One region of the Nocardia sp. 852002-20019_SCH5090214 genome, then DNA from elsewhere that is predicted to be linked to it. Evidence: riboswitches for the same ligand, from Rfam matches in the RefSeq annotation. Region 1 holds a riboswitch; each other region holds the start of a gene.
The links. Region 1 has a riboswitch for S-adenosylmethionine ahead of A5780_RS04070 (rhodanese-like domain-containing protein). Riboswitches for the same ligand answer to the same signal wherever they lie in the genome.

Region 1 (5,541 bases):
CGCCCTACCTCGGTTCGTCGTCGATCCTGCGACCGGCGGCGCGCGCCGGTGTTGACACTACGACAATAAGCGGTGGATGTGACGCACGGCATCCGGGTGCGGTGTGCGTGGCTATTCGATGATCCGCAGCGGTCGCGTCCGGTCCGGGGGCTGGTTCCGTTTCGGCGGCTGGGGCAGTTCCGAGCGGCGCAGCCGCAGCGTCGGCGGTTCGGTGCGCGGAATCGGCAGCGTCGGCACGGGATCCTCGGCCGAACGCACCTTCATCGGCAGCCGGTAGCAGGCGCGGGCGTTGTCCTCGAGCACCCGGTACATATCCGCGCCGACGGCCCGGCCGATGATCTCGATATCGGCATCGCGGAACGGCCGTCCGGCCCGATTGCCCGGCAGATCGGAGCCGAACATCAGCGCACCGGGATTGACCGCGTGCACCCGTCGCATCGCCGATTCCACATCCATCGACACCCGACCGAATCCGGAGGCTTTCACCCGGGCCCCGCGATCGACCAGATTCAGCAGATAGGGCAGGCACTCGTCGGACATGCCCATGTGGTCGATGCTCAGCGCCGGCAGTTTGGAGATGACCGGTTCCAGCGAGCCCAGCATGGATCCGTCGATGTAGAGCTCGACATGCCAGCCGGCGAGTTCGTAGGCGCGCACGGCCTGCATGGTCAGCGTGACGATGTCGACCGCGGCGCGCTTGAGATTGAACCGGATGGCCCGCACCCCGGCCCGGTCCAGTTCGATGATCTGCTCGTCGGTGACGTCCGAAGGCAGATTGATCACGCCGACCCAGTTCGGCCCGAGTTCGGCCAGTGCGGCGATCATGAACGTCGAGTCGGTGCCCTGGAAGGACGCACTCACCACCGCACCACCGTCGACATCGAAGTGCGCCATGCGCTTTCGATAGTCGGCGATGGTGTACGGCTCCGGCAGGTAGCCCTGATTCTCGACCAGCGGATACCGCGGGTCGATGATGTGAACGTGTGAATCGAACACGTGATCAGCATGCCTCAGGTCGGTGACGAATGCGGATCCGGCGTGGTGTTCAGACCTTGTGCGGCTCGCTCGCGCGCAGCATGTCCTCGCGTTCGACGACCTTGACCCGCTCGCGGCCCTCGGGCTCGCCGAGCGAGCGCTCGTGGGCGTCGAGGCGGTACCAGCCGGCCCAGGTGGTGAACGGAATGCCCTTGTCCTCGAGGAACTTCGTCACGGCCTCGGGATCGGGTTCGGCGGCCGGGGTGAAGGAGGCGGCGTCGTCGAGCAGGCAGGCGATGGTCTCGTTGGCGTCGCCCTTGGTGTGGCCGATCAGGCCGACCGGGCCGCGCTTGATCCAGCCGGTGACGTAGGTCTGCGGCAGGTAGCGGGCGGTGCCGTCGGCGCCCTCGTCGAGGAGCACGCGACCGGCCTCGTTCGGCACGGTGCCGGCCTGGTCGTCGAACGGCAGCTGCGGGATGTTCTGCGACAGGTAGCCGACGGCGCGGTACACGGCCTGGACGTCCCAGTCCTTGTAGGTTCCGGTGCCCTTGACGTTGCCGGTGCCGTCGAGGGTGGTGCGCTCGGTGCGCAGGCCGACCACCTTGCCGTCCTCGCCGATCAGTTCGGCCGGGGATTCGAAGAAGTGCAGGAACAGCTTGTGCGGGCGGTCGCCGACGTCGCGAATGGCCCACTGCTCGAGGGTGTTGCAGACCATGTCGACCTGCTTGGAGTGGCGGCGCGCGGCTTCCGAGCCCTCGTCGTAGTCGATGTCCTCGGGATCGACGATCACCTCGATATTCGGCGAGTGATCGAGTTCGCGCAGTTCCAGCGGGGTGAACTTGGCCTGGGCGGGACCGCGGCGGCCGAAGACGTGCACCTCGACGGCCTTGTTGTTGCGCAGGCCCTCGTAGACGTTCGGCGGAATCTCGGTGGGCAGCAGTTCCTCACCGGTCTTGGCGAGCACGCGGGCCACGTCGAGCGCCACATTGCCCACACCCAGGACGGCGACCTTCTCCGCGTCGAGCGGCCAGGTGCGCGGCACGTCCGGGTGGCCGTCGTACCAGGACACGAAGTCGGCGGCGCCGTAGCTGCCGTCCAGTTCGATACCCGGGACGCCCAGGGCGCGGTCGGCGTTGGCGCCGGTGGAGAAGATCACCGCGTCGTAGAAGCGGCGCAGGTCCTCGAGGTCGATGTCGCTGCCGTAGTCGATATTGCCGAGCAGGCGGACCTGCGGCTTGTCGAGCACCTTGTGCAGCGCGGTGATGATGCCCTTGATGCGCGGGTGGTCGGGTGCGACGCCGTAGCGGATCAGACCGAACGGGGCCGGCATGCGCTCGTAGAGGTCGATACTCGCCTCCACGTCGGACTTCATCAGCGCGTCGGCGGCGTAGATTCCGGCCGGTCCGGCACCGACGATCGCGATGCGCAGGGGGCGGTCGCCCGCGCCGCTATTCGTTCCAGCGTGTTCGGTCATTTCTACGCGCACCCTTTGGTCGAAAACTCTCGTCTTGTCAGCCGTCCTTCTTAGCTTAGGCTAAGTTGACGTGCGGGCCGGGCGCCTGCCCGACTGCTCCGCCGATGCTGCCTCGTTGCCGCGCGGAGCTCTCCCGATCCGTGCACCGGATGTGGCCGGAGTTCTGGTGATTCTATCGGTGGCACACACCGCCGCTATTCCCGGTATCCGCGCGAAAATGCGGGCGTGATCTTCGACACTTGGACCCGCCGGGGATGATGCAGGGCATGAATGATCCGGCTACCTCGATCGATCAGCGCGACACGACGCGGTCGGCGAAGCCGTTCCTGATCGCCGCGGCCATCGCCGTCCTGGCGGTGCTCGCCGTCGTCATCCTCGGAATCACCCGCCCGGCTGAGAACAATCTCACAGATCCGGATCGGGTCGCCATCGCGGCGCGCAACTTCGCCACGGCGAGAAGCGATTCCGACGCCGACCGGCGCAAGACCACCGAATGCACCGGGTTCGACGAGAAGAAGTCGCCGCTGGGCGCCGACTCGGCGGGCAAGAAGGTGGAGATCGCCGGAGTCGACGCGGTGCACATCGACGGCGACCGCGCGACGGCGTCGGTGACCAGCCGGATCGACGGTCGCCAGTCCGCGGCGAACTGGAATTTCAGTCGCGAGAACGGCACCTGGCTGGTGTGCGTCAACCCCTGAGCCGCCGCTGTCCATGTTTGACAATCGGGCCTGTGACCAGGCATTCTCGGTTCAGGTCATGAGTACCAGCGGTAAGCCCCGGCTCGCTGGTCGGCAACCCTCCTCCGCGGTGGGGTGCTCCGGGTGACGACCTGGCCGCGGTCCGACCGGACGCGGCAAGTGCGGATTCCGTAGGAGGTTCGACAAGTGAGCTACGCCGGTGACATCACGCCCGGGCAGGCGTGGGAGTTGTTGCGCGACAATCCGGATGCGGTGCTGGTGGATGTGCGCACCGAGGCCGAATGGCGGTTCGTCGGAGTGCCCGACACCACCTCGATCGAGCGGCCGACCGCCCTCATCGAATGGGTCGACGGCACCGGCGCACCCAACCCCGTATTCGTGGAGCAGTTGAAGCAGGTGCTGGCCGATCGCGCGGGCGACAGCGATGCCCCGGTGATCTTCCTGTGCCGGTCCGGGCAGCGTTCGATCGGTGCGGCCACGGCGGCGACGGCGGCCGGTTTCGCGCCCTCCTACAACGTGCTCGAGGGTTTCGAGGGTCCGCTGGATGCCGAGGGGCATCGCGGCGGCACCGGTTGGCGCGCACTCGGCCTGCCGTGGCGGCAGTCGTGAGCGGATCTGTTGTGCGGCAATTCTTTTCGTGGAGGCAGTCATGATCACCGGCGGTGCATTCGATCGGCCGCTGCCCGAGGGGGTGGGACCGGCGACCCTGGGCGTGCGCGGCGGGCTGCGCCGCTCCGGGTTCGAGGAGACCTCCGAGGCGCTGTATCTGTCGTCCGGATTCGTCTACGAGAGCGCCGAGGCGGCCGAAGCGGCCTTCACCGGCGATATCGAGCATTTCGTCTATTCGCGCTACGGCAATCCGACGGTCGCGATGTTCGAGGAGCGGATGCGGCTGCTCGAGGGCGCCGAGGCGTGCTTCGCCACCGCCAGCGGCATGTCCGCGGTGTTCACCGCGCTGGCCGCGCTGCTCGGGCAGGGAGACCGGCTGGTGGCCGCGCGCAGCCTGTTCGGTTCCTGTTTCGTGGTGTGCAACGAGATCCTGCCGCGCTGGGGCGTGGAGACCGTCTTCGTCGACGGTGAGGATCTCGACCAGTGGGAGCAGGCGCTCTCGCAGCCGACGGCCGCGGTGTTCTTCGAAACTCCCTCGAATCCGATGCAGACCCTCGTCGACGTGCGGCGGGTGAGCGAACTGGCCCATGCCGCCGGCGCGAAGGTCGTGCTGGACAACGTGTTCGCGACGCCGCTGCTGCAGCGCAGTCTCGACCTCGGCGCCGATGTGGTGGTCTACTCGGGCACCAAGCACATCGACGGACAGGGTCGCGTCCTCGGCGGTGCGATCCTCGGCACGAGCGACTACATCAACGGGCCGGTCAAGAATCTGATGCGCCACACCGGCCCGGCGCTGAGTCCGTTCAACGCCTGGACCCTGCTGAAGGGACTGGAGACGATGCCGCTGCGGGTGCGTCAGTCGACGCAGTCCGCGCTGGCCGTCGCCGAGTTCCTGGAACAGCATCCGGGCGTGGCCTGGACGAAGTACCCGTTCCTCGCCTCGCATCCGCAGCACGAGCTGGCGACCGCGCAGATGTCCGGCGGCGGCACCGTGGTGACCTTCGAACTCGCCGCGGGCCCCGACGAGGGCAAGAAGCGGGCCTTCGAGGTGCTGAACCGGCTGCGCATCGTCGACATCTCCAACAACCTCGGCGACGCCAAGACCCTGGTCACGCATCCGGCGACCACCACGCATCGTGCGATGGGTCCGGAAGGCCGTGCGGCGGTGGGACTCACCGACGGGGTGCTGCGCATTTCGATCGGTCTCGAGGATGTGGAGGATCTGCTCGGTGATCTGGAGCAGGCGCTGAGCTGACCGCCGGGCGTTGACAGTATGCTGTCAATCATGACAGCATACTGTCATGACTCAGACGGTTCATGTGGCGGTGTACGACACGTTCGCGGATTGGGAGCCGAGCTACGTGACGGCCGGCATCAATCGCCCGTTGATGCAGCGCGAGCCGGGAAGCCGGCAGATTCGCACGGTCGGCGCCACCTCCGCGCCGGTCACCTCGATGGGCGGGTTGCGCGTGGTTCCCGATCTCACTCTGGACCAGCTCTCCCCGGCCGACAGCGCGATGCTGATCCTGCCCGGCGCCGACATCTGGGAGGACGGGCAGCTGGCGCGGTTCGCCCAGGCTGCAGAGGACTTCCTGAAGGCCGGCGTACCGGTCGCGGCGATCTGCGGTGCGACCTACGGCCTGGCGAAACAGGGCCTGCTCGATGCTCGTCCGCACACCGGCAACGCGGCGGACAATCTCGCCTCGACCGGATATTCGGGAGCGCACCACTATGTGGACGAGCCGGCGGTGACCGACGGCGATCTGATCACCGCGAGCGGCATCG
Region 2 (5,541 bases), on a different contig from region 1:
TCATCGGCTTGTCCGGATCGGCGCTCCACAGCGTGGCGCGGGTGTCGGGGTCGGAGATCGATCCGGCGAAATTGCCCAGGTCCGGACTGGTCGCCACATGGGACAGGGCATCGGCCAGGCCCTGGCGGCTGGGTTCGGGCGCATTCGCCGAGGCGGGATTCAGCTGCGGAAAAGGCTTCACGGGGGCCGGGGGTGCGGCTATCGTCAAACCCCCGTGCCGGAATTCCTCGGTCCACGGGCGCACCGTCACCAGGGCGACCGTGGCCACGACGACGGCGACAACGGTTGCGACCAGCACCGCGACCCACATATTGCGGCGTCGGCGAGCGGCCAGCCCACCGATGTTCTTCCTACCTCGACCTACCACGTGACAGCTGTCTCCCTATTCACCCGTGTGAGGCGGACGCTCCCTGCCGCACCCATGCGCGCATCGACCACACTATCCTCACCTCGCCGGCGTTCCACCGAACGAGCTGGCGAGTCGGCAGCCCACCGAACCGGTCGGCGAGTCGGCCGCGGCACACGCCGGCGAGCAGCCGTACCGCATCAACGCATACGCATCGGACGAAGGAGATGACGTGGAGTTCGACGTCACCATCGAGATCCCCAAGGGGCAGCGCAACAAGTACGAGGTCGACCACGAGACGGGTCGGGTGCGGCTGGACCGCTACCTCTACACCCCGATGGTCTACCCGGCCGACTACGGCTACATCGAGAACACCCTGGGCTCCGACGGCGACCCGCTGGACTGCCTGGTGCTGCTGCCCGAGTCGGTGTTCCCCGGCGTGATCGTCGAGGCCCGTCCGGTGGGTGTGCTGCTGATGAGCGACGAGGCCGGCGGCGACGAGAAGGTTGTCGCGGTTCCGTCCGGTGACAAGCGCTGGGATCACATCCAGGATGTCAACGACATCCCGGAGTTCGAGCGCAAGGCCATCGAGCACTTCTTCGAGCACTACAAGGACCTCGAGCCCGGCAAGTGGGTCAAGGTCGACGGCTGGGACGGCCGGGCCAAGGCCGAGACTCTCGCCGATGAGGCGTTCAAGCGGCTGCAGGAGCAGGGCGGGCACTGAGTGCCGCCGGCGACCCGTGCCGCCGGGCCGCCGGGCATCCCTACCGAGCGAGGGCGCTCGCGGGCGTATGCGTCCCGCGGGCGCCCTCGCCGATTCGGCAGCCGTGTCGGCAGGCCGCCGGCTCGAGCGCTACTTGCCCTGGAACTTCGGCTTGCGCTTCTCGAAGACGGCCTGGATCGCCTCGGTCAGATCCTCCGAGGGCAGGAAGGCCGCGTTCCACGCCGACACGTACCGCAGCCCGTCGGCCACCTTGCCGGCCTTGGGCTGATCGAGCACGTCCTTGATGCCCTGCACGACCAGCGGCGGGTTCGCGGCGATCTCCTCCGCCAGCGTGTGCGCGGCGGCCAGTACCGCCTCCTGGTCGGGGTAGACGTCGTTGATCAGGCCGATCTTCTCCGCGCGCGCGGCGTCGATGTCCTTGCCGGTGTAGGCGAGCTCGCGCACATGGCCCTCGCCGATGATGCCCGGCAACCGGTGCAGCGACCCGATGTCGGCGACGATGGCGACCTTGGCCTCGCGCAGGCTGAAGCTGGCCTCCGCGCTGGCCAGGCGGATATCCGCGGCGGCGATCAGATCGAGTCCGCCGCCCACGCACCAGCCGGAGATCGCGGCGATCACGGGTTTGCGGCAGTCGGCGACCGCGGTCACCGAGGCCTGCATGCGCCGGATCTCGTAGAGGAAATCGGTGCGCGGTGCGGCCAGGGCCTTCTCGGCCAGCAGCGGACCGAAGGTCGGGCTCATCGCGGGCAGATCGAGACCGTAGGAGAAGTGCTTACCGGAACCGGTGAGCACGATCGCGCGGATCTCCGGATCGGCGTCCAGCTCGCCGAAGATCAGCGGCAACTCACTCCAGAAATCCGGGCCCATGGCATTGCCCTTGCCGGGTCCGGTCAGCGTCACTCGCGCGACGTGACCGGTGCGCTCGACGTCGAAAGCCTTCCAATCACTCATTCGTACAGCGTATCGGGGCAGTTCGGCGGCACCGGGACAGCGGTCGGGATTGCGGGAGAGCGGGCAGGACGTAGGTTGGAAGCGTGAGCAGTTCCCAGCGACCCGACGCCGAGCTGGCCGATCTCGAACCCGAGCGACTCCGACCTCAGCACGACGGCATCACCGCAGCGCAGTACCGAGCCGCCATGCGCCACTACCCCGCAGGAGTGACGATTGTCACCCTGAGCCGGCCGGAACGCCCGGTGGGATTCACCGCCACCTCCTTCGCCTCGCTGTCGCTGGATCCGCCGTTGATCTCGTTCAACATCGCGCACACCTCCTCGTCCATCGACGCGATGACCGAGGCCGATTCGGTCGTCGTGCACTTCCTCGGCGAACATCAACAGCATCTGGCACAGCGGTTTTCGCGTGCCGCCGAACAGCGTTTCGCCGACCCGGAGTTGTGGTCGACGCTCGACACGGGCGAGCCGGTGCTGCACGGCACCCCGATCTGGGTGCGCGCCACGGTGCACCGGCTGATCCCGATCGGCGACCACACCCTGGTCGTCGGACTGGTCACCCGCGTACACGACGACACCGGCGGCGAACCGATGCGCAACCCGCTGCTGTACTACAACGGCACCTATCATCGCCCGGCCGGATTGGACTGAGCCACAAGCTGTTTCACGCATGTCGCGATTGCGGCGCGGCGCGGCGCACCTTCTCGCCGGATGCCGGCGCTTGACAATGCCCGGCGAATTCTGCCAATCTCGGCTCAGGTCACGAGTACCAGCGTCAAGCCCCGGCTAGCTGGTCGGCAACCCTCCTCCGCGGTGGGGTGCTCCGGGTGACGACCTGGCCGCTGCTCGATCGAGCACGGCAAGCGCGGACTCCGATCACCCTCCACATCCGGAGTCCCTGAACAAAGGGATCGTCCCGATGCGTACTGCTGTCTCGACAATTGCCGCCGCCACCGCCGAAACGGTTGTCCCGGAACAGGTTTGCTCTCACCGAGGCTGCGCCTCCCGCTCCGGCGCCGCCTGCACCTGCTCGGCGCCGGACTGCGCCGGCAATGCCACCCGTTCCTGCCGCACCGGTGAACCGATCGCGCGCGTCTCCGGGTGCGATCTACGAGTTCCGTTGGTACAGGGCGGTTTCCGTACCTACGCGAACTTCGACTACGCCGCCAGCGCGCCCGCCCTGGCCCAGGTCACCGACCGTGTGAACGAGCTGCTCCCCTCTTACGCCAGCGTGCACCGCGGCGCCGGATACGCCTCCCGCATCAGCACCGACTGCTACGAGGCGGCACGGGTTTCGGTCGCCCGGGCGGTGAACTGCGCCGACGACCAGGTCGTGGTGTTCACCCGCAACACCACCGACTCCTTGAATCTGCTGGCCTGCTGCGTTCCCGGCGACACCGTGGTGCTCGATATCGAGCACCACGCGAACTTCCTGCCCTGGACGCGCCGCGGCCGCCGGGTGGTCCCCGCCGCCGAGACGATCGCGGAGACGCTGCACCGGATCGAGGCCGAGCTGTGCGCCGAACCGGCTGCGCTGCTTGCGATTACGGGGGCGTCGAATGTGACCGGCGAGGTGCTGCCGCTGGCGGAACCGACCGCACTCGCCCATCGCCACGGCGCCCGCATCCTGGTCGATGCAGCGCAGCTGGCCCCGCACCGCCGAATCGACCTGCAGGCGTTCGCGGAATCCGGCGGAACCGGCATCGACTATCTGGCCTTCTCCGGGCACAAGCTGTACGCGCCCTTCGGCGCCGGTGTGCTGGTGGGTCGGCGGGACTGGCTGGACGCGGCCCCGCCATATCTGGCGGGCGGCGGAGCGGTCACCGCCGTCACCACCGAACAGGCGCACTGGGCGCCCGCACCGCAGCGGCACGAGGCGGGATCACCGAACGTCTTGGGCGCGGCGGCCGTCGCGGCGGCCTGCGAAACGTTGAGCGCCCTCGACGAACAAGCCGTGGTCGAGCACGAACACCACCTGATTCGCCGCCTGCGCGACGGACTGGAAACCGTTGCGGGAGTGCGGCAATTGCGAATCTTCTCCGACAGCGCCGACAGTGTGGGCATCGTGGCGTTCACCGTCGACGGGTTCGAGCCCGGCCGCGTCGCGGCGTATCTGTCGGCCGAATTCGGCATCGGCGTCCGCGACGGGCGATTCTGCGCTCATCCACTGTTGCAGCGGCTGGGCGTCGACGGCGCGGTGCGCGCAAGCGTCGGCCTGGGCACGTCGGTCGCGGATGTCGATCGACTGCTCGAGGCGCTGCGTCGATTGGTTCGAGACGGCGCTGCGTGGAACTACACGTATGCGGGCGGACAGTGGTCGCCTCTGCCGGAGACCCGGCCGGGTTTGACCGAGGCGGCGCACGGCGCGGCGCCGTGCACCCTCTGATCCAGCGCGATCCGATTCACGGCACCAGGTAGCGGGCGGCCAATTCCTCGATCAGCGGATCGCCGTCGGGAACGGACTCGATGGCCTCGAGGTCCTTCTCGATCGCGATCTGGCGCGGGTCGTCCTGCTCGGGGTCCGGCGCGCCGTCCTCGTTCAATTGGCGCAGCATCTTCTCGCGCACCCGAGCCTTCAGTGAATCAGCGATTTCCTGGGTCATACTTCCAGCATGCCCGCCTAGACCGGGGCCAACCAGGTACCCCAGGGGGTGTTGCGGGCGACGGTGAACACCACGAGCAGCCCGATCAACCACCATTGCGCCTGGCCACGAAGGGTAAAGGGAAAGGCGGTGTCGGCTCTGCCGTGCCAGCGGCCCAGGGCCCACCGTCCCCACCACAATGCGAGGGTGAGCAGCAGCGGAAGCACGAAGACATTGCTGTGCAGCGCGTCGAGCACCCGGCCTTCGGTGAGATTGTGCACAGCACGCAATCCACCGCATCCCGGGCACCACCATCCGGTCAGCGCATAGAACGGACAGATCCCGTACGCCCCCTGGCTGTGCGGATCGCGGAAGTGCAGCACCGTAGCCGCGGCGACCACCGCACCGGCCGCCAGCAGCGGCCCGCCCTGAGTGCGCCATCCGGTGCGCGGCACCGACCGTTCGCCGGGCAGCTCGCGCGCGATATCCACAGTGTTCACGGTAATCGGCGGCACGGGTGAGCCGCCAGCCGTCGCCCCACCGCCGGATGTCGGTTCAGGCCGGTTGGGCGAATCGCAGGATGTTGCCGAACGGGTCGGTCACGGCGAAACCCCGGCCGCCGGGGCCGTCGTCCGGGCGCCCGGGTTTGGCGTACCGGTATTCCGCCGCGGCCAACTCGGATTGCCAGGCGTCGATATCGTCCACAGCGATCCACACCACCGATCCCGGCGTGCCGTCGCCGTGATGCTCACTGAGATGCAGCCGGGCCGCCGCGCGCGAAACCTGCGCGTACAGCGGGAAATTCGCGCCGAACCGATGCTCCCAGTCCACGGTGAAACCCAGGAAGTCCAGGTAGAACTCGTAGGCCAGGCCGACGTCGTAGATCCGCAATACCGGTATCGGAGCGGCGAATCCGATCGCGTCGCTGTGCATGGCCCG
Region 3 (5,541 bases), on a different contig from region 1:
ACGCCGCCCGCCGCCGCGCACCGTCACCGCCGCTCCACTGTTCCTGCGGATCCATCCTGACCTCCCGGTCGAGTTCTGCCGCCTGCTCGGGATCACTCAACCACGCCGGAGGGTCGCACAAGGGGAGGTTGCCCGGCGTTCTCCCGGTCGGCTACAGGCGAGGAGCGACCGGTTCACGGCGTCGCGCCACGCGGCGAGACGACCACACGGTGATGGTGTACAGCACCACCCCTGCGACGGCGAGGCCCGCGCCCACGACGGCGGGCGCGGTGTAACCGAGGCCCGCCGCGATCACGAGGCCGCCCAGCCAGGCGCCGGCGGCGTTGGCGATGTTCAGGGCGGCGTGGTTGAGGGCGGCGGCGAGGGTTTGGGCGTCGTGGGCGACGTCCATCAGGCGGGTTTGCAGGCCGGGCGCCAGTGCGGCTCCGGAAGCGCCGACCAGGAAGGCGCCCGCGGCGGCGGTGAACGGATTGTGTGCTGCCGCAACGAAAGCCGCGAGAATCACGACCATCGCGATCAGCGCGACGAACACCGAGCGGTCCACGCCGCGGTCGGCGAGGACGCCGCCGCCGATGTTGCCCGCGACCATGCCCAGGCCGAACAGTGCCAGCACGATCGGCACGAGGCCCTGACCCATGCCGGCGACATCGGTGAGGGTCGAGGTGATGTAGGTGTACACCGCGAACATGCCGCCGAAGCCGACCGCGCCGACCAGCAGGGTCAGCAGGACCTGGGGGCGGCGCAGGGCGGTCAGTTCGGTGCGCGGATCGGTCACCCGCACGCCGTGCAGATCGGGCACGAAGCGGGTGATCGCGAAGACCGTGGCGAGCCCGATGACGGCGACGACCACGTAGGCGTCACGCCAGCCGAGCCCCTGCCCGAGCCAGGTGGCCGCGGGGACGCCCACCACATTGGCGGCACTCAGGCCCAGCATCACCGCGGCGACGGCCTTGGCCCGCTGCCCCACCGGCGCCAGCGAGGCGGCGGCCAGCGAGGCGACACCGAAGTAGGCGCCGTGCGGCAGACCGGCGACGAAACGCGCGGCGACCAACGCCGGGAACGCCGGGGCCAGCACCGAGGCGATATTTCCGACGGTGAACGCGATCATCAAGCCGATCAGCAGGCGCTTACGCGGCATGCGGGCGCACAGTGCCGCGATCACGGGCGCGCCGACCACCACGCCCAGCGCGTACGCCGAGACGGCATGTCCGCCGGTGGGCTCGGAAACATGCAGATCCGCGGCGATGTCGGGCAGCAGTCCCATGGTGACGAATTCGGTGGTGCCGATCCCGAAACCGCCGAGCGCCAGCGCGAGCATCGCCGGAACATGCCATCCGGTGCGGACGGAAGTCTCCGGCGCCGAGCCGAGCGCCGCACGGGACGACGCGTCACTCGCACACGGCGCCGAGGGGAAGTCGACGGGAGGTGCGGTACGCACGTGAGCTGAGTCGGCCACGGGTGTGGCCAACACGCGCGGCCGTCGCGGTGATACCGGCGGCCGGGGTGATTCGACTCACCGGAACCGGCTTCCGCTCGCCGGCGCCGTCCGAGGAGCATCGAAATCGTTGCGGGACAACGGCTCTCGCCGCATCGGAGGCCGCGCCCGGCGCGCTGTCGGATACCTCACACGCCGCGCGATCGGGTGCGGAAAGCAATTCGGGCACCCGCGGCCACCGGGATCGGTGGGGGCGGGTGCCCGGATATGTCTACCGGCCGCGCCGGATTCCGGCCGGTCGTGAGCGTTCAGCTCAGTTCGCGCGCCAGGTTGGCGTCGAGCACACCGAGGAATTCCTCGGTGGTCAGGTAGCCCTGGTTGCCGCCGACCAGCAGCGCCAGATCCTTGGTCATCTGGCCGCTCTCGACGGTCTTGATCACGACGTCCTCGAGGGTCTGCGCGAAGCCGATGACCTCGGGGGTGTTGTCCAGCTTGCCGCGATGCGCCAGACCCCGCGTCCACGCGAAGATCGAGGCGATCGGGTTCGTGGAGGTGGGCTTGCCCTGCTGGTGCTGCCGGAAGTGGCGGGTCACCGTGCCGTGCGCGGCCTCGGCCTCACAGGTGCGGCCGTCCGGGGTGAGCAGCACCGAGGTCATCAGGCCCAGCGAGCCGAAGCCCTGCGCCACGGTGTCGGACTGCACGTCGCCGTCGTAGTTCTTGCAGGCCCAGACGTAGCCGCCTTCCCACTTGAGCGCGGAGGCGACCATATCGTCGATCAGCCGGTGCTCGTAGGTCAGTCCGGCGGCCTCGAACTCTTCCTTGAACTCGGTCTCGAAGATCTCCTGGAAGGTGTCCTTGAACATGCCGTCGTAGGCCTTCAGGATGGTGTTCTTCGTCGACATGTAGACCGGGTAGTTCTGCTGCAGGCCGTAGTTCAGCGACGCCCGCGCGAAGTCCTCGATCGACTTCTTGAAGTTGTACATACCCATGACGACGCCGCCGTCCTCGGGCATCTTCACCACTTCGTGGACGATCGGCTCGGAGCCGTCCTCCGGGGTGAACTGAATCGTGACGGTGCCGGCCTGATGCACCTTGAAGTCGGTGGCGCGGTACTGGTCACCGAAGGCGTGACGGCCGATGATGATCGGCTTGGTCCAGCCGGGCACCAGGCGCGGAACGTTGGAGATGATGATCGGCGCGCGGAAAATGGTGCCGCCGAGGATGTTACGAATCGTGCCGTTCGGCGAACGCCACATCTTCTTGAGACCGAATTCCTCGACACGTGCCTCGTCGGGGGTGATGGTGGCGCATTTGACGCCGACGCCGTGTTTCTTGATGGCGTTGGCCGCGTCAACGGTCACCTGGTCATCGGTCTTGTCGCGAGTTTCGATGCCGAGGTCGTAGTACTCGAGGTTCACATCGAGGTACGGATGGATCAGCTTGTCCTTGATGAACTGCCAGATGATCCGGGTCATCTCGTCGCCGTCGAGTTCGACGACGGTCCCTTCAACCTTGATCTTGGACATGGATCTTCGTGTCCTCCTAAGGAAGGTGTGCTCCCATTGCACGGCCAGGCGAGCACGCTTGTGAGCGGACCCCAGCTGTTCAACAGACAACGTATACGCCCCGCGTTGTCCACGAGACGCCTGGTGCTAAACAAGACAAGCGTACTGGTGCGCTGGGTCTCACTGACAGGGGCGGTCCCATTGCGAGCTACCCACGTCACACCGGCCCGATGTCCGGTCGCCAGGGAAACGGACATACACCGCGAACATCCGCCTCGAATCGGGCGAGCCCAACCCTCGCCCCCGCCGTGACCGATTGTTACCATCCACGGCAGGTCATGAGTGCCAGCGCCAAGCCCCGGCTCGCTGGCCGGCAACCCTCCAGTTGCGGTGGGGTGCTCCGGGTGATTGACCGGGCTCTCGAAAGCCGAGGGCAAGCGCGACTGTCAGGAGCAACAAGTGAGTGAGTCCACCGTGCCCATCGTCGACAAGTGCGTGGAGGCGGCGGAGCGGCGCAGGCGTATCGCTACCATCGGGGATGTGTGTGCCCCAGCCCTCCGTACCGCCTCGACCACGCGTGCGCTCTCGCCGTGCGCCGACCCGGCGGCCTCCGGCGCCGTGTTCCGGCAGGTCCGCGGGCCGATGCAAATCCTGGGACTCGACGGCACGGGAGTAGACGGCCTGGCACGGCTCGACGTGGTGACGGCACGGTGACCGTGAGTATCGAATCGAGCACGTCACGCCCGGGCGCAACGACACTGCTACCACCCGCGGACGGCACGGTGGGCATCATCGGCATCGGCGATGTCCGCGTCGAGAACGGGGCGGTCGTCCCCGGTGTCGAACTGGCCGTGCAGCGCTGGGGCGAACTGGCCCCCGGCCTGGACAACGTGGTGCTGGTCGAGCACGCATTGACCGGAGATTCGCACGTCTGCGGACAGCCCGACGAACTGCATGCCCTTCCGGGCTGGTGGGACGGACTGGTCGGACCGGGCGCCGCATTGGACACCGATCGCTGGTGCGTGATCGCGACCAACGTTCTGGGTGGTTGCCAGGGCAGCACCGGCCCCTCGTCCCTCGCGCCCGACGGAAAGCCTTGGGGCGCACGGTTTCCGGAGATTTCGATTCGTGACCAGGTGAGCGCCGAAGTGGTGCTGCTGGACCTGCTCGGCATCTCCCGCATCGCCGCGGTGGTCGGCGGTTCGATGGGCGGCATGCGAGTGCTGGAATGGATGGTCGGCTATCCCGATCGCGTCGACGCGGCCCTGGTGCTGGCGGTCGGCGCCCGCGCCACCGCGGATCAGATCGGCACCCAGACCACCCAGATCGCCGCGATCACCTCGGATCCGGACTGGCAGGACGGCAATTATCACGACACCGGCCGCCGCCCGCAGGCCGGGCTGGGCATCGCGCGCCGGATCGCGCATCTGACCTACCGCACCGAATTCGAACTCGACCATCGGTTCGCCAACACCGCCCAGGGTGACGAAAACCCTTGGGACGGTGGCCGTTACGCGGTGCAGAGTTATCTGGAACATCAGGCCGACAAGCTGGTCGCGCGGTTCGACGCGGCCACCTACGTGCTGCTGACCGAGGCCATGAACCGGCACGACGTCGGGCGCGGACGCGGCGGTATCGAGGCCGCGCTGGCCGCCACCCCGGTGCCCTGCGTGGTCGGCGGCGTGGACTCGGACCGGTTGTATCCGTTGCGGACTCAGCAGGAACTGGCCGATCTCCTGCCCGGCTGCAAGGGCCTGGAAGTCGTGCATTCGCGCGACGGCCACGACGGTTTCCTCACCGAGACCGAGGCGATCGGCAAATTGCTGGAGCAGACGATGGAGTTGGCGCGCGCCGCGCAGGACGCCCGCGCGTCCTGAGTTCAGCCGACGCCGAGGCTGCTGATGGTGACCGCCAGCACGATGATCGCGCCGCCCAGCACGGTGTAGGCGCCGATGTCGAACGGGCGGCTGCGCACCGCCAGCAGCCCCACCCGGGCCGTCGGCAGGCACAACCGGAACACCGCCGCCAGCAGGGTCGCCCCGCCGATGAAGAACGCGCCGCGCCGCCACCGGTCCTGGGCCACGAAGACCACCGCGACCAGCAGCACCACCACGACCAGCAACATCGGCAGATGAACCTGGAAGAAGCGGCTCGCCGGGCTGGAATGCTGTGGGTGGGTGGTCGGCACGTCGGTCACGGCTGCGATTCTCGCATGTCCGGTCGTGCCGCCCCCGGGAGCGGGGGCGGGCCCGGTCACGACGGCCACCGGATGCGGCCGCCGCGACCGAGCTGCGATCAGACGCCGAACGGTGCGGCGTAGCGGATACGGCCCGCCGGGAGCGGATGGTCCGCGTCGAGTGCGAGGGCCATCAGCGCGTCATCGGGGACATCGATGCTCAGATCGATGCCGTATCGGCTTGCCCGCCGGAAACCGAACCGCGGGTAGTACTCGGGGTGGCCGAGCACTGTGACGAAATGCTCGCCGCGGTCGGCAGCGGCCCGCAGTGCGGCACGAACGGCCGCCGCCCCGGCACCGGTGCCTTGATACTCGGGCAGTACGGCGCACGGTCCCAGGCACAGCGCCGGGATATCGCCGATATG

Region 2: another riboswitch for S-adenosylmethionine. It lies ahead of A5780_RS15540 (aminotransferase class V-fold PLP-dependent enzyme); the one in region 1 lies ahead of A5780_RS04070 (rhodanese-like domain-containing protein).
Region 3: another riboswitch for S-adenosylmethionine. It lies ahead of A5780_RS22475 (hypothetical protein); the one in region 1 lies ahead of A5780_RS04070 (rhodanese-like domain-containing protein).

What each region holds. Positions count from the first base shown of each region.
Region 1 covers NZ_LZMK01000030.1:30,521-36,061, forward strand. Annotated here, with positions in the region: gene A5780_RS04050 (CaiB/BaiF CoA-transferase family protein) at 1-1, opposite strand, end outside; gene A5780_RS04055 (amidohydrolase) at 112-996, opposite strand; gene A5780_RS04060 (FAD-dependent oxidoreductase) at 1,046-2,449, opposite strand; gene A5780_RS04065 (hypothetical protein) at 2,716-3,147, shown strand; SAM riboswitch class IV at 3,202-3,315, shown strand; gene A5780_RS04070 (rhodanese-like domain-containing protein) at 3,334-3,756, shown strand; gene A5780_RS04075 (O-succinylhomoserine sulfhydrylase) at 3,797-5,011, shown strand; gene A5780_RS04080 (type 1 glutamine amidotransferase family protein) at 5,058-5,541, shown strand, end outside.
Region 2 covers NZ_LZMK01000193.1:21,093-26,633, reverse strand. Annotated here, with positions in the region: gene A5780_RS15560 (D-alanyl-D-alanine carboxypeptidase/D-alanyl-D-alanine-endopeptidase) at 1-310, opposite strand, end outside; gene ppa (inorganic diphosphatase) at 579-1,070, shown strand; gene A5780_RS15550 (crotonase/enoyl-CoA hydratase family protein) at 1,200-2,021, opposite strand; gene A5780_RS15545 (flavin reductase family protein) at 2,207-2,671, shown strand; SAM riboswitch class IV at 2,779-2,892, shown strand; gene A5780_RS15540 (aminotransferase class V-fold PLP-dependent enzyme) at 2,940-4,406, shown strand; gene A5780_RS15535 (hypothetical protein) at 4,423-4,611, opposite strand; gene A5780_RS15530 (DUF2752 domain-containing protein) at 4,641-5,093, opposite strand; gene A5780_RS15525 (glyoxalase superfamily protein) at 5,158-5,535, opposite strand.
Region 3 covers NZ_LZMK01000286.1:1,791-7,331, reverse strand. Annotated here, with positions in the region: gene A5780_RS22490 (potassium channel family protein) at 1-100, opposite strand, end outside; gene A5780_RS22485 (MFS transporter) at 152-1,438, opposite strand; gene A5780_RS22480 (NADP-dependent isocitrate dehydrogenase) at 1,744-2,961, opposite strand; SAM riboswitch class IV at 3,275-3,386, shown strand; gene A5780_RS22475 (hypothetical protein) at 3,400-3,654, shown strand; gene A5780_RS22470 (homoserine O-acetyltransferase) at 3,657-4,817, shown strand; gene A5780_RS22465 (DUF3017 domain-containing protein) at 4,820-5,065, opposite strand; gene A5780_RS22460 (GNAT family N-acetyltransferase) at 5,236-5,541, opposite strand, start outside.